DNA from 2 places in the Mesorhizobium sp. M1334 genome. Region 2 is predicted to be linked to the other one. Evidence: predicted binding sites of a transcription regulator. Region 2 holds the regulator's gene; the other holds the start of a gene.

Region 1 (7,314 bases), 270 kb from region 2:
CCTGCCTGACGAGCTTGCCGCAAGCTGCGACAAGCTGCTGCGGATACCGCAGGCCGGCCGCGCCGATTCACTCAACCTTGCGGTGGCCACCGGCGTCATGCTGTTCGAGATCCGGCGCGACGCGCTGAAGCTCGGCCCGGAGGACGCCAGATCGTGACATCTCAAACCGTGAAACTGCAAACCATGAAGTCCTGGAGGCCGTACGCTCTTCTGGTCATCGCCGCGATAGCGCTCGACCAGTGGCTGAAATACCTCGTCGAAACCGGCCTTGCCTTTCAGGAACGGCTCGACCTGCTGCCGTTCCTGGCGCTGTACCGCACCTACAACACCGGCATCGCGTTCTCGCTGTTTTCGTCCTTCGGCGACACCGGCCTGGTGGTCGTCGCGGTTCTGGTGGTCGCTTTCGTGCTCTATCTTGCGGCCCGCACGCCGCCCGGCCACCTGCTTGCCCGCATCGGCTTCGCACTGATCGTCGGCGGCGCGCTCGGCAACCTGATCGATCGCGCAATCTACGGCCATGTCATCGACTATGTCCTGTTCCATACGCCGGTCTGGTCCTTCGCCGTCTTCAACCTCGCCGACGCCTTCATTTCCGTTGGTGCCGTGCTGGTCGTCTTCGATGAGCTCATTGGTTGGCGGCGCGGAATGTCGAGCGATTGACCTCACTCGCCTGGCGCCGCACATTCTGATCTGCAAGCCCGAGGAGAAAACATGCCCGAAACCTTCAAAGCCATCCTCGTTTCGCGCGACGCCGAGAAAAACCAGTCGGTCGCGGTGACCGAGCTTACAGAGGCAGACCTGATGGAGGGCGACGTCACCGTCGCGGTCGAGGCGACGACGGTGAACTACAAGGACGGCCTTGCGATTACCGGCAAGGCGCCGGTAATCCGCCGCTGGCCGCTGGTGCCGGGCATCGATCTCGCCGGCACCGTCATCTCGTCCTCCAATCCTGACTGGCGCAAGGGTGACAAGGTCATATTGAACGGCTGGGGCGTCGGCGAGACGCATTTCGGCGCCTTTGCCGGGCGCGCCCGCGTCAAGGGCGACTGGCTGGTGCCGCTGCCGGACGGAATGAGCCCGCATGATGCGATGGCGATCGGCACCGCCGGCTACACCGCCATGCTTTGCGTCATCGCGCTGGAGCGCCACGGCATCGTGCCCGATCGTGGTCCGGTGGTGGTGACCGGCGCTGCCGGTGGCGTCGGCTCGGTCGCGATCTCGATCCTGTCCAGCCTCGGCTATCACGTCATTGCCTCGACCGGCCGCGCTACCGAAAGCCCCTATCTGATCGACCTCGGCGCCGCGGAAGTGATTTCACGCGACGAGCTTGCCCAGCCGGCAAAACCGCTCGCCAAGGAACGCTGGGCCGGCGGCGTCGATGCCGTCGGCAGCCACACGCTGGCCAACGTTCTGTCGATGACCTCCTATGGCGGCGCCGTCGCCGCTTGCGGCCTCGCCGGCGGCATGGACCTGCCGGCCAGCGTCGCCCCGTTCATCCTGCGCGGTGTCTCGCTGCTCGGCATTGATTCGGTGATGGCACCCAAGGCGGTCCGCCTCGAGGCCTGGCGCCGCATCGGCACCGATCTCGATCACGCAAAGCTTGCCAGTCTGTCGACGAGCATCGGCTTCGACGGCATCATCGGCTCCGCGCATGACATCGTCGAGGGCAAGATCCGCGGCCGTGTGGTGGTGGACATGTGAGCCCCCGGGGAAAAAGAGCGCGACCGCTAAAATTCGAACGATCAATCACAACCTTCGATAAGCTCTGTCTGGCAGGAGTTCCGTATGATTGCGGAACCCGGCATCAGAGCGGCGGAACCAGCCGAACGGGCCGACGGGCCGGCCCCCGAGGCGCCAGCACGGCAGCTTGTCGCCGCGCCACCGCTGGCGCCGGAATTACCCGACGCCAACCGCGAAGGCCTGTCCTTCCTGACGCTGGTCGCCATCGTCGTGCTGGCGGGCCTGTCGCATTTGACCGGAGCGCCGATCTTCATCACCATCGGCCTTTTGGCGACAGCCATGGCCGGGCTCGCCATGCATCTGCGCAACAGGCGCACCGAGCGCCGCGCGGTGGCCCTGCTCGATGCCACCACCGCCCGCAGCCGCGCCGAAATCGAGACGCTGGCCGACCGCATGTGGGAGATGCGGGAGAGCGAGGAGCGCTTTCGCGGTCTGATCGATGCACTCGGCGATCTCGTCGTCCACCGCGACCGCGACGGCCACATCGTCTACGCCAACAAGGTTTTCGCCGACCTTGTCGAAACCGACCAGCGCGAGTTGGCCGGCAAGACCCTGGCCGAACTAGGCATCGATGTCGGAATCGTCCCCGACGCCGCCTTTTCCGACCATGAATGCCTGAGTTCCACCGACGTCGCCATTCGCACGCCGGACGGTCCACGCTGGTTCTCTTGGATCGAGCTGTCGGTGCGCGACAAGGACAGCGGCGCCGTTTCGCATCGCGCCATCGCCCGCGACATCACCGCCCGCAAGCGCGCCGAATCCTCGCTGATCACCGCCCGCGAGCGGGCCGAATATGCGAGCCAGGCCAAATCGCGTTTCCTCGCCACCGTCAGCCACGAGATCCGCACGCCGATGAACGGCATCATGGGCATGGCCCGGCTTCTCGCCGACACTAGCCTTTCGCCCGAGCAGCGGACCTATGTCGGCGCCATCTCGACCTCGGCCAGCGCGCTGCTGGCGCTGATCGAGGACCTGCTCGACTACTCCAAGATCGAGGCCGGCCGCTTCGACCCCGAACCGCAGCCGATGTCGGTGCGTGAGATCGCCGACAATGTCGTCGAGCTTTTGGCGGCGCGGGCTTTTGCCAAGGATATCGGCCTCGGCTGTCATGTCGAACCCGACGTGCCGCAGCTGATCACCGCCGACCCCGGCAGGGTCAGGCAGGTGCTGCTCAACCTCATCGGCAACGCCGTCAAGTTCACCGACAGCGGCGGCGTCCTGGCAAGCATCGCCCGCGTCCGCACCGAAACCACCGACCGCATCCGCTTCACCATCACCGACACCGGCCCCGGTCTGCGCGAGGAGGACATGGAGCGTATCTTCGAGGACTTTGAACAGGCTGACGGCACCTCGACCCGTGCGCATGGCGGTGCCGGCCTCGGTCTTGCCATTTCCAAGCGCCTGGTGACCGCCATGGGCGGCACCATCTCTGTTTCGAGCCGCCTTGGCCAGGGATCTGAATTCGTCTTCGAGATTCCCGCTATTTCCGCCGTCGAGGCGCCGCAGATCCGCGAGAACCCGCTGTCGGGCCGGCATGCGGTGATCGTGTCGAAGAACCCGGTCGAGGCCGAAGCCATCGCCCGCACCATTCGCGCCAATGGCGGCACGGTCGATCTGGCCACCGCCGCCGCCCAGGCCACCGCTTTCGCCGAGGGCTGTGACGTGCTGCTGATCGATGCTGCCATGGAGCAAAGCGACGGCAGGCTGCTCAGGCGCCTGCGCCAGAGCGGATTTGCCGAGTGCGAGGCAGTGACGCTGATCGCGCCGACCGACCGCGGCATGCTTGGCGAGTTCCGTGCCAATGGTTACGCCACCTTCCTGGCGAGGCCGGTGCGCGGCGAGACACTGCTGCGCGTGCTTTTGACCAGCCATGCACCGGTCATCGCCGAGCCGCAACTGCAAAGGCGCGGCGCGCAGGCCGGGCATGCCATTGGCGCCCGCCAGCAGGGCCTGTCGGTGCTGATCGCCGAGGACAACGACATCAATGCCATGCTGGCCCGCGCCACGCTGCTGAAGGCCGGGCATCGCGTGAAAGTGGTCGGCAACGGCAAGGCCGCGGTCGAGGCGGTCATCAGCACCGGCCACAAGCACCGCTACGACGTGGTGCTGATGGACTTGCACATGCCTGTCATGGACGGCCTGGACGCCATCGCCGCCATCCGCCGCCATGAGGAGGAGACCGCGGTGCCGCCGGTGCCGATCATGGTGCTGTCGGCCGACAGCCAGGAAAAGACCCGCCATGCCGTGCTCGCTCACGGTGCCAGCGGCTTCGTCACCAAGCCGCTCGACCCCGATGCCCTGGTTCATGCCGTCGAGGGGCAAGTGGCCGCCTGAGGCACAACATAGACGGTTGATAGATTACCCAGCCGACGAAGTATTGCCCGCAGAGCCGTATCACGGTACTGTCACAATCCTGTTGCACCTACACCGTATCCCCGTGCCAAGAGGGATGGCTCGAAGGAGAATCACTCGTGCATACAGTCATGCCGGAATGTGATGCTCGGCCGAACGCCAGCGGGCCTTTGCTCGTCGGCCGGAACGCCGATGCCGTCATAAAAGGCGCATCGCTCGGCCGCATCGGCAATCTCGAAGTGCGGCTCGCCCGCAACGAGGCCGAGATCGCTGCCGCGCAGGAAGTGCGCTACCGGGTGTTCTACGACGAGCTTGGTGCCAGGAAGGACCTGTTCCAGATGCAGGACCGCCGCGATGCCGATCGCTTCGATCCCCTCTGCGATCATCTGCTTGTGTTCGATACTTCGCTTTCCGGCCCCGAGCATCGCCGCATCGTCGGCACCTACCGCCTGCTGCGGCAGGAGATTGCCGCGGCGGCCGGCGGCTTCTATTCCGAAGGCGAATTCGAGCTGACCAAGCTGATCGCGCGGCATCCCGGCCAGCGTTTCCTCGAGCTCGGCCGCTCCTGTGTTCTGCCGGAATACCGCTCGAAGCGCACCATCGAGGCGCTGTGGCAAGGCATCTGGGCCTATATCAACCATTACGGCATCGGCGTGATGACCGGATGCGCGTCGTTCCACGGCACCGTGCCGGCGGCACATGCGGAGGCGCTGACCTATCTTGCCCACCACTGCCGGACGAATTCATCCTGGGACGTGCGCGCCGTCGCCGGGCGCTATTGTTCCATGGACCTGATGCCGATCGAGGCCGTCAACACCAAGGCGGCGATCGCCGCGATGCCGCCGCTGGTCAAGGGCTATCTGCGCGTCGGCGCGCGCATCGGCGACGGCTGCGTCATCGACCGTGAATTCTCGACGGTCGACGTGTTCGTGGTGATGCCGGTCAAGGAGATCGGTGCCCGCTACGTCAATTATTATGGCGGAGAAGCGCAGCGGTTTGCTGCCTGAGTAGGGCAGTAGGGGAGAGAAGGTAACGGCCGGAGTAGGCAATTGCTCTACTTTATCCGACGTAGCGTTAATCCCTGATCCCCTACTCCCCTAACCTACGCATCCTTCTCAGCTTGCTCATTCACCGGCCCCGGCTCCACCGGCGCTTCGCTCGCCACATGCTTGGGGCCGCCCTTGGCGACGCCGACCATGGCCGGCCGCAGCACACGCTCGCCGATCGAATAGCCGGGCTGCACGACCTGCACGACCGTGTTGGCCGGTACGTCGGGATTGGGCACCTCGAACATCGCCTGGTGGAAATTCGGATCGAATTTCTCGCCCTCGGGCTCAAGCTTCTTCACGCCGTGACGTTCCAGCGCCGACAGCATGGCGCGCTCGGTGATCTCGACGCCGTCGATCAGCGCCTTGAAACCGGCATCGCCCGAAGCCTTGGCCTCCTCCGGGATGGCATCCAGAGCACGGCGCAGATTGTCTGACACTGAAAGCATGTCGCGGGCAAAGTTGGCAACCGCATAGGCACGCGCATCGTGGACGTCGCGGGCGGTGCGGCGGCGCAAATTCTCCATGTCGGCCGCGACGCGCAGCGCGCGATCCTTCAGCTCTTCGTTTTCCTTCAGAAGCCGCACAAGCGCTTCATAGTCGCTGTCGACGCCGCTTTCCCTTGGCTCCGCGGCAGCCTCGGTCTTCTCGGCTTCATCGGGCGCGCGTTCGTCTTTTGCCTGGTCGCTCATCGCCGTTTCCCGTCATTTTCGATGGTGTGGATTTGCGCCCGATATCGAGGTTTGGCGGCCAAAAATCAAGGGGCAAGCGCTACTGCAGCCGCTGCCGCGGCTGGAAGGCGAACAGCGGAGACTTTTCGATTTTAATTCAAACTTTACCGTATCCGACGGCTTTGCTTGCCAGGCTACTACAATGCGGGAACCATTTCTCTCCTGGAGGAGTTTCGAAGCCGACACAGGATTTTGGAAGATGTCCCGCACCAATGGCGAAAAGCACGACGCGCTCGCCGTCGATATCCGGCGCCAGCTCGGCAATGAGACCACCAAGCGCTTCCTGCGCACCCTGCCGGCATTCCGCACGGAGACGGATATTCCCGACCGCCTGAAGAAATTGCTCGACCGCCTGGATGGCATCGAAACCAACATGGTCGCAGGCGGGCGCCGTCGATAGGCGCCGTTGCCGGCGACGCGCCCGGCGACTGTGGCCGGAATTCGTCGCATCGCGCGACATTTACCCGCAGTAACTTTGCGTGATCTTCGTCTTGCGGCAGCGCCCTGCTCCGCCTATGTTTCATGATGAACATGATTTCCCCCGAAGCTGTGGCAAACAGCAAGCGCGCCTGGTTGAAAATCCTGTCGCGCTATAAAAAGCCCGACAGGCGTCGCAGCGCCGTCGAACTCGCCATCACCCTCATTCCCTTCGCCACGCTGTGGGCACTGTCTTCGGCCGCCTATGCCTATGGCCATTGGTGGGGTCTGGTCCTCATCCTTCCGGCAGCCGGCTTTCTGGTGCGGATCTTCATGATCCAGCACGATTGTGGCCACGGTTCCTTTTTTGCCAATCGCTATGCCGACGACTGGATCGGCCGTGTGCTTGGCGTGCTGACGCTGACGCCCTACGATTGCTGGCGCCGCGCCCACGCAACCCATCACGCCAGCGCAGGCAATCTCGACGAGCGCGGCACCGGCGACATCAAGACACTGACCGTCGCTGAATATCGGCAACTGTCGTGGCGGGGCCGGCTCGCCTATCGCCTCTATCGCCATCCGCTGGTGATGTTCGGCCTTGGCCCGATATGGATTTTCATGTTCGAGCAGAGACTGCCCTTGGGCATGATGCGGGGCGGTTTCACCCCCTGGGTGTCGTCGATGTCGACCAACCTCGCCATTGCGGTCATCGCCGCGCTGCTCATCTGGTTCGTTGGCCCCGGCGCGTTTCTGGTCGTGCATCTGCCGATCGTCATCCTCGCCGGATCGGCCGGCATCTGGCTGTTCTATGTCCAGCATCAGTTCGAGGAGACGGAGTGGACAAAGGACTCCGAGTGGGAATTCCAGCACGCTGCCCTGCACGGTTCGTCCTATTACGACCTGCCGCCGGTGCTGAACTGGATCACCGGCAATATCGGCGTCCACCACGTGCACCACCTTTCGGCCAAGGTGCCGTGCTACCGGCTTCCGGAAGTGCTGAGGGACTATCCGGAATTGCGTGAGATCGG
Region 2 (7,314 bases):
GCTGCACCCGCCCGTTGAGCAGCATGAACACAACCGCCAGGCACGCGATAATTCCGACGATCCAGCTCCATCGCGCGCCGATCGAACCCGCCGGCCCACCGCCCATCAGCTGGAACGTGGCATCAAGCGGCGCAATCGTCTGACCGCTGGCGACCCACCATGCGGCACCCCGCCAGACCAGAAGGCCGCCCAGCGTCACGATGAAGGCCGGCACCTCGAGATAAGCGATGATGTATCCCTGGAACGCTCCGATAAGAAGGCCGAGCGCCAGGCCAATGGCCAGCGCCAGGATCCAGATCCAGGGGTTGCCGAGTTGCAGACCGATCATTCGCACCAGGAAATGCACCTGCGCAAAGCCCATGACCACGCCAATCAGGCCTTCGGCGGAACCGACCGACAGGTCGATATTGCGCATGACGATAACCAGCACCATTCCGGCGGCCATTATGGCCACGGCGGAAGTCTGCACCGAGAGGTTCCAGAGATTGCGTGGCGTCAGGAAGGTCCGGCTGTCGAAGTCGAACGGATTGACGCCGAGCCGTACGCTGGAAACGACATGCAGCCCGATCCAGATGACCAACAGCGCGCCGATCATGCCGAGCATACGGGTGTCGATCTCGGTTGCCTTGAGAAACCGGGCAACGATGCCGAGCTCGGATTCCCGCGCCCGGTCTGCCGTGCTGTCGACCGGCGTGTTGGAAGTCGTGTCGGTCATCATGTTTCTCCCGCCGGGTTGCCGTCTGCCGCGGATGCCGGAAGCAGCCTAGAAGTTATCCGCCGGAAGCGGAAAAACAATTCTTTTTGAAAAAACGCCGCGGCATTACAGCCGCGGCGTTCTCTACGCTTGGAAACGACGGATCAGTTGCAGACCGCAACAGTGCCAGCCGCCACGCCGGCGCAGACCTCTTCTTGCTTGATCCAGCCGGCGTCGATGACGACGTTGAGGTTATCCTTGGTGATGGCGACCGGAGTCAGGAACAGCGACTTGACCGTGTTGCCGCCGGGCGTGGTGAAATCCTTCACGCCGGCAATGTCGGTCATCTGCTTGCCGTCGGCAAGCTGCGAGGCGATCTCGGCGGCGTTCTTACCGAGCTCGCGCGCGTCCTTCCACACCGACACGGTCTGTGTGCCAAGCGCGATGCGGTTCAGCGCGGCGTGGTCGCCGTCCTGGCCGGAGACCGGAACCGATCCGGCCAACCCTTGTGCTGTCAGCGCGGCGACGACGCCACCGGCGGTGCCGTCATTGGCCGCGACCACGGCATCGACCTTGTTGTCGTTGGCGGTCAGGAACTGTTCCATGTTCTTCTGAGCGTTGGCCGGCAGCCAGCCGTCCGTATAGGCCTCGCCGACATTCTTGATCTTGCCGCTGTCGATGGCCTCCTTCAGCACCTCCATCGAACCGGCAAACAGGAAATCGGCATTCGGATCGGAACCCGAACCCTTGATGAAGACGTAGTTGCCTTCCGGCTTCACCTTGAAGACTTCGCGGGCCTGCATGCGGCCGACTTCCTTGTTGTCGAAGGTCAGATAGAACACGTCCTTGTTCTCGATCAGCCGGTCATAGCCGACGACCGGGATGCCTTCGTCCAGTGCCTTCTGCACGGCCGGCCCGATGGCCGAGGCATCCTGTGCCAGGATGATCAGCGCATTGGCACCCTGCGAGATCAGGCTCTCGACGTCGGTGAGCTGCTTGCCGGGGTTGGACTGTGCGTCGGCGGAAATATACTTGTCGCCGGCGGCCTCGATGGCCGCCTTCATTGCGGCCTCGTCGGTCTTCCAGCGCTCTTCCTGGAAGTTCGACCAGGAAACGCCGATGACCTTGTCTTTCGCCTGCGCCACCGACGCCAGCGCCAGCGTCATGGCGACACCCGCCAGAATGGCGGTCGTGAATTTCTTCATCATATCCTCCCTGCGCCGCGTACGGCGTGACCAATTGCTCAACGACCAGCTTAGAAGCTCTATTTTTTCGAGCCTCGAAAAAATACTGGCCCGATCTCCGGCTGCTGTCAACATCGATTCTGATGGATTTTGATGACTGTGCGAGTTTTTTCGAGCGCCGGAATAAACGATGACAGCGCCACCTGCATCTGACACTATTTGCCGCATCCGACACTATTTGTCGGACATTACCGACGGCTTCCGGTTCATGAGCGGCCGCGGCAACCGGGAGGAAAGCAAAACGATGTCGGTCGGAATCCGCCACGACGATTTGCGCCGGCGCAACCGGGCGATGGTGATCTCGGCGGTGCGCCGGGCCGGCCAGCCGTCGCGTACGGAGATCGCAGCCACCACCGGCCTCAGTCATTCAACCATATCGGCGATCTCCTCCGACCTGATACGGGAAGGCATCCTCGCCGAGAGCAAGGCAAGTGAGGCCGTTTCGTTGAAACGCGGTCGTCCGCAGGTCGGCCTCGCCCTCAACCCGGAAGCGGCGGCGGTGCTGACCGTGGTGTTGTCACTGAATTTCCTGTCGGCCGCCATTATCGACTATGCGGGACAGGTGGTCGCCGAGGAACAGCGCCGGCTGGACACGCTGACCATGCCGCGCGACGAGCTGATCCGCGAATGCATGGCCATCGTCCGGCGCCGGCTTGAGGACCCAGACCTTGACGTCCGCAGTGTCGCCCGCATCGCCCTGGCGATTCAGGGCATTACCGACTCCCCTGCACGCGCCATGCTGTGGTCGCCGATCACGCCGCAGACCGACATCGCCTTTGCCGACCTGCTGGAAGACGAATTCGGCATCCCGGCCACGGTGGAGAACGACTGCAATATGATGGCGGTGGCTTTGCGCTGGCGCGATCCGGATCGCTATCGCGACGACTTCATCGCCATCCTGCTTTCGCATGGCATCGGTATGGGGCTTGTGCTGAAGGGCGAACTGTTCACCGGGACGCATTCCTCGGGCGGCGAATTTGGCCACATGATCCATCATCCGGGCGGCGCGCTCTGCCGGTGCGGGCGGCGCGGCTGCATCGAAGCCTATGCCGGCAACTATGCCATCTGGCGCAACGCCAGGCAGATGAGCGAAGACAGCGAACCGGTCGCCGACGTCAGCGACGCCGACATGCGCGCGCTGGCCGCCCGCGCGCGCGAGAAGGATGGGCCGGAACGCGAGGCCTACCGCAAGGCCGGCGAAGCGCTGGGTTTCGGTCTCGGCTCGCTGTTCGCGCTGATCGATCCGGCACCGGTCGCGATGGTCGGCGCCAGTGCCGCCGCCTTCGATCTGATCGAGCCGGCCTTGCGCAAGGCCATCGCCCAGACCGCCGGCGGCCAGCACTCGGGCTCGATCTCCTTCGATACCGAGCCGAACGAATTGCCGCTGATCCGCGAAGGCTGCGCGATGCGGGCGTTAAGCTTCGTCGACCAGGAGATTTTCGCGCCGGGCGCGCAAATGAGGCCCGGCGTCAGAAAGAACGTCGCCTGACCAGGCGGGTCAATCTTCCCGGATCGCGTAACCGGCACCGCGGATGGTGCGGATGACATCCGGCATGCGGCCGTTGTTGACGGCCTTGCGCAGCCGCCCGACATGCACGTCAACGGTGCGTTCGTCGATATAGATCGTCTCGCCCCAGACATTATCGAGCAACTGGCTACGCGAGAAGACGCGGCCCGGATGCCGCATCATGAACTCGAGCAACCGGAATTCGGTCGGCCCGAGCCGGATCTCGCTCTTCTTGCGATAAACCCGGTGCGATTCGCGATCGAGCACGATGTCGCCGACCTTCAGCACGCTGGACAGCACTTCCGGCTTGGCGCGGCGCAGCAGCGCCTTGACCCTGGCCATGAATTCCGGTGTCGAAAACGGTTTGACCAGATAGTCGTCGGCGCCGGTCGAAAGACCGCGCACCCGGTCGCTCTCCTCGCCGCGCGCGGTCAGCATAATGATCGGCAGCCGCTCGGTTTCGGGGCGCACCCGCAACCGGCGGCAGAGCTCGATGCCGGAAACCGCTGGTATCATCCAGTCGAGCACCAGAAGGTCGGGCACATTCTCCTGCAAACGGATCTCGGCTTCGTCGCCACGTGTCACCACCTCGACCTGGTAGCCTTCGGATTCGAGATTGTAGCGGAGCAGCACGCCCAACGGCTCCTCGTCCTCCACCACCATTATGCGTGGTGCGATCATCGGCTGGGCACCCCCATCATGTCACCGGTGCGGACATTGTCGTTTCGTCCTGCTTCGGACGATTGACCGGCAATTGCTCGCCGGTCAGCACATAATACGCATTTTCGGCGATGTTGGTGACATGGTCGCCGATCCGCTCGAGATTCTTGGCGCAGAACAGCAGATGCGTGCAAGCGGTGATGTTGCGCGGATCTTCCATCATGTAGGTCAACAGCTCGCGGAACACGGACGTGTATTTGACGTCGATACGCTCGTCGGCGGCACGCAGCTTGGCCAACGCGGCCGCATCGCCTGCAGCATATTCCTCGATGACGCCCTGCACCTGAATGAGCACCAGCTGCGCCATCGCATCGATGGAATGCGAAAGGTCGCGCGGCGTGACGCTGAGGCCGACCGCGCTCACACGCTTGGCGATGTTCTTGGCAAGGTCGCCGATGCGTTCGAGGTCGCCGGCCATGCGGATCGCTCCGACGACATGGCGCAGATCGTGAGCCATTGGCTGGCGCTTGGCGATCAGGGTGATGGCGCGGTCGTCCAGTTCGCGTTGACGCGCGTCCATGATGGCGTCGTCGGAGACGACGCGTTGCGCCAGCACGTTGTCGGAATTCAACAGGGCCTTGGTCGCCCCGCCGACCATCGAACCGGCGAGGTCGGCCATGTCGCGGATCAGCTTGCTGATCTGCTCGAGATCCTCGTCGAAAGAAGCGACTGTGTGTTCGCCCATGGTCCTGTCCTCATATGCATGATCGGAACGGCTCAGCCGAAGCGGCCGGTGATGTAGTCCTGCGTGCGCTTCTCGCGGGGCGACGTGAATATCTTCTCGGTCCGGTCGAACTCGACCAGTTCACCCAGATACATGAAGGCGGTCTGGCGCGACACGCGCGCCGCTTGCTGCATGTTGTGGGTGACGATGACGATCGTGTAGTCGGCTTGCAGCTCGTCGATCAGTTCCTCGATCTTGGCCGTCGACAGCGGGTCGAGGGCCGAAGCCGGTTCGTCGAGCAGAATGACTTCCGGCTTCACTGCCACGGTGCGGGCAATGCAGAGCCGCTGCTGCTGGCCGCCGGACAGGCTCAAGCCGCTGGCGTTTAGCTTGTCCTTGACCTCGCTCCACAGCGCGGCCCGCTTCAACGCTTGCTCGACGCGGCCGTCCATCTCGGACTTGCCGAGATTCTCGTAGAGCCTGACGCCGAAGGCGATGTTCTCATAGATCGACATCGGGAACGGCGTCGGCTTCTGGAATACCATGCCGATCTTTGTCCTGAGGAGGTTGAGATCCTGCGACCGGTCGAGAATGTTCTTGCCGTCAAGCAGCACCTGGCCCTCGGCGGTCTGTTTCGGGTAGAGCTCGTAGATGCGGTTGAAGACGCGCAGCAGCGTCGATTTCCCGCAACCCGAAGGGCCGATGAAGGCCGTGACGCTGCGCTCGGGCAGCGACAGGCTGATGTCCTTCAGCGCCTTGCTCTGGCCGTAGTAGAAGTTGAGGTTCTTGACCTCGATCTTCGTCTTCTCGGTGACCGTTTCGGTCATCGTCATGTCTGGGGACAACATCTGTGTCATCTGTCCTCTCTGCGTCCGGTAAGGCTGCGGGCGAGGATGCTCAAGCCCAGAACCGTCAGGGTGATTATGAGTGCGCCGGTCCACGCCAGTTGCTGCCATTCCTCGTAAGGGCTGAGAGCGAACTGGAAGATGGTCACCGGCAGGCTGGCCATCGGCGCGTTGATATTGCTGCTCCAGAACTGGTTGTTGAGCGCGGTGAAGAGCAGCGGCGCCGTCTCGCCGGAAATGCGTGCTATCGCCAGCAATATGCCGGTGACGATGCCGGACAATGCGGCGCGGTAGGCGACCGAACGGATCACCACCCAGCGTGGTGCGCCGATCGCGGCACCGGCTTCACGCAACGCGTTCGGCACCAGGTTGAGCATGTCTTCAGTGGTGCGCACGACCACCGGAATGACCAGGATGGCAAGCGCCACGGCGCCGGCAATGGCCGAGAAATGTCCCATTGGCCGCACCATCAATTCATAGACGAACAAGCCGATGATGATCGACGGCGCCGACAACAGGATGTCGTTGATGAAGCGGACGACGGTAGTGATGCGCGAAAAGCGTCCATACTCGGCCATGTAGGTTCCCGCCAGCACGCCGATCGGCGTGCCGACGACAACGGCGATGATCGTCATCAGCAGGCTGCCCGCGATGGCATTGAGCAGGCCGCCGGCCTCGCCCGGTGGTGGCGTCATCTCGGTGAAGACCGCGAACGAAAGCCCGGCTGTGCCCTTGTAGACCAACGCACCGAGGATGAGCGCCAGCCAGGCAAGCCCGATGCCGGCGGCGACGACGCAAAGCGCCATCATCACCGAATTCCTGGCTTTGCGGCGGCTGTGGAGCGATGAGGATGTCGACATCGGTCAGGCTCCCGTACGGGCGTCGATCCGCATCAGCATATAGCGGGCGGCGGCAAGGATCAGGAAGGTGATGACGAACAGGATCAGGCCGAGCGCGACCAGCGAGGAGGTGTAGAGGTCGCCGTCGGCCTCAGTAAATTCATTGGCGATGGTCGCCGAGATCGTCGTGCCCGGTGCGAACAGGGAGGCACTGATGCGATGCGCGTTGCCGATGACGAAAGTCACCGCCATGGTTTCGCCGAGTGCCCGGCCGAGGCCAAGCATGACGCCGCCCATGATGCCGATGCGGGTATAGGGAATGACCACGCGCCGGGTCACCTCCCAGGTCGTGCAACCGATGCCGTAGGCCGACTCCTTCAGCACCGCCGGCACCGTATCGAAGACATCCTTGGTGATCGAGGTGATGAAGGGCAACACCATTATGGCGAGGATCAGCGCCGAGGTCAGAAGGCCGATGCCGTAAGGAGGGCCGGCGAAAAGGCTGGATAGTCCCGGCACGCCGTGGAAGATGTTGATGATGAAGGGCTGTATCGTCGTCTGCAGGAATGGCGCGAACACGAACAGGCCCCAGATACCATAGATGATCGAGGGAATGCCGGCCAATAGCTCAACCGCTATGCCGATCGGGCGCCTGAGCGGGCGCGGGCAGAGCTCGGTGAGAAAGATAGCAATGCCGATGCCGATCGGAACCGCGATCAGGATGGCGATGGCCGCCGTTACCAGGGTGCCGTAGATCGGCGCCAGTGCGCCAAATTTTTCCGTGACCGGATTCCAGCTCTC

The links. The regulator PhoB, encoded in region 2, activates phosphate uptake and scavenging genes when phosphate is short. The targets are predictions, from matches to a motif close to TGTCATNNANCTGTCAT.
Region 1: olsB (l-ornithine N(alpha)-acyltransferase) is a predicted target of PhoB. The motif match lies at 4,144-4,160, and genes of this name have one in related genera.

The regions. Positions count from the first base shown of each region.
Region 1 covers NZ_JAMYLM010000002.1:286,585-293,898, forward strand. Annotated here, with positions in the region: gene NKH17_RS04810 (TrmH family RNA methyltransferase) at 1-157, shown strand, start outside; gene lspA (signal peptidase II) at 184-660, shown strand; gene acuI (acrylyl-CoA reductase (NADPH)) at 712-1,701, shown strand; gene NKH17_RS04825 (PAS domain-containing hybrid sensor histidine kinase/response regulator) at 1,786-4,074, shown strand; gene olsB (l-ornithine N(alpha)-acyltransferase) at 4,224-5,099, shown strand; gene grpE (nucleotide exchange factor GrpE) at 5,195-5,830, opposite strand; gene NKH17_RS04840 (hypothetical protein) at 6,069-6,269, shown strand; gene NKH17_RS04845 (fatty acid desaturase) at 6,395-7,314, shown strand, end outside.
Region 2 covers NZ_JAMYLM010000002.1:554,649-561,962, forward strand. Annotated here, with positions in the region: gene NKH17_RS06185 (sugar ABC transporter permease) at 1-715, opposite strand, end outside; gene xylF (D-xylose ABC transporter substrate-binding protein) at 859-1,899, opposite strand; gene NKH17_RS06195 (ROK family protein) at 2,183-3,427, shown strand; gene phoB (phosphate regulon transcriptional regulator PhoB) at 3,437-4,126, opposite strand; gene phoU (phosphate signaling complex protein PhoU) at 4,143-4,850, opposite strand; gene pstB (phosphate ABC transporter ATP-binding protein PstB) at 4,883-5,686, opposite strand; gene pstA (phosphate ABC transporter permease PstA) at 5,683-6,534, opposite strand; gene pstC (phosphate ABC transporter permease subunit PstC) at 6,538-7,314, opposite strand, start outside.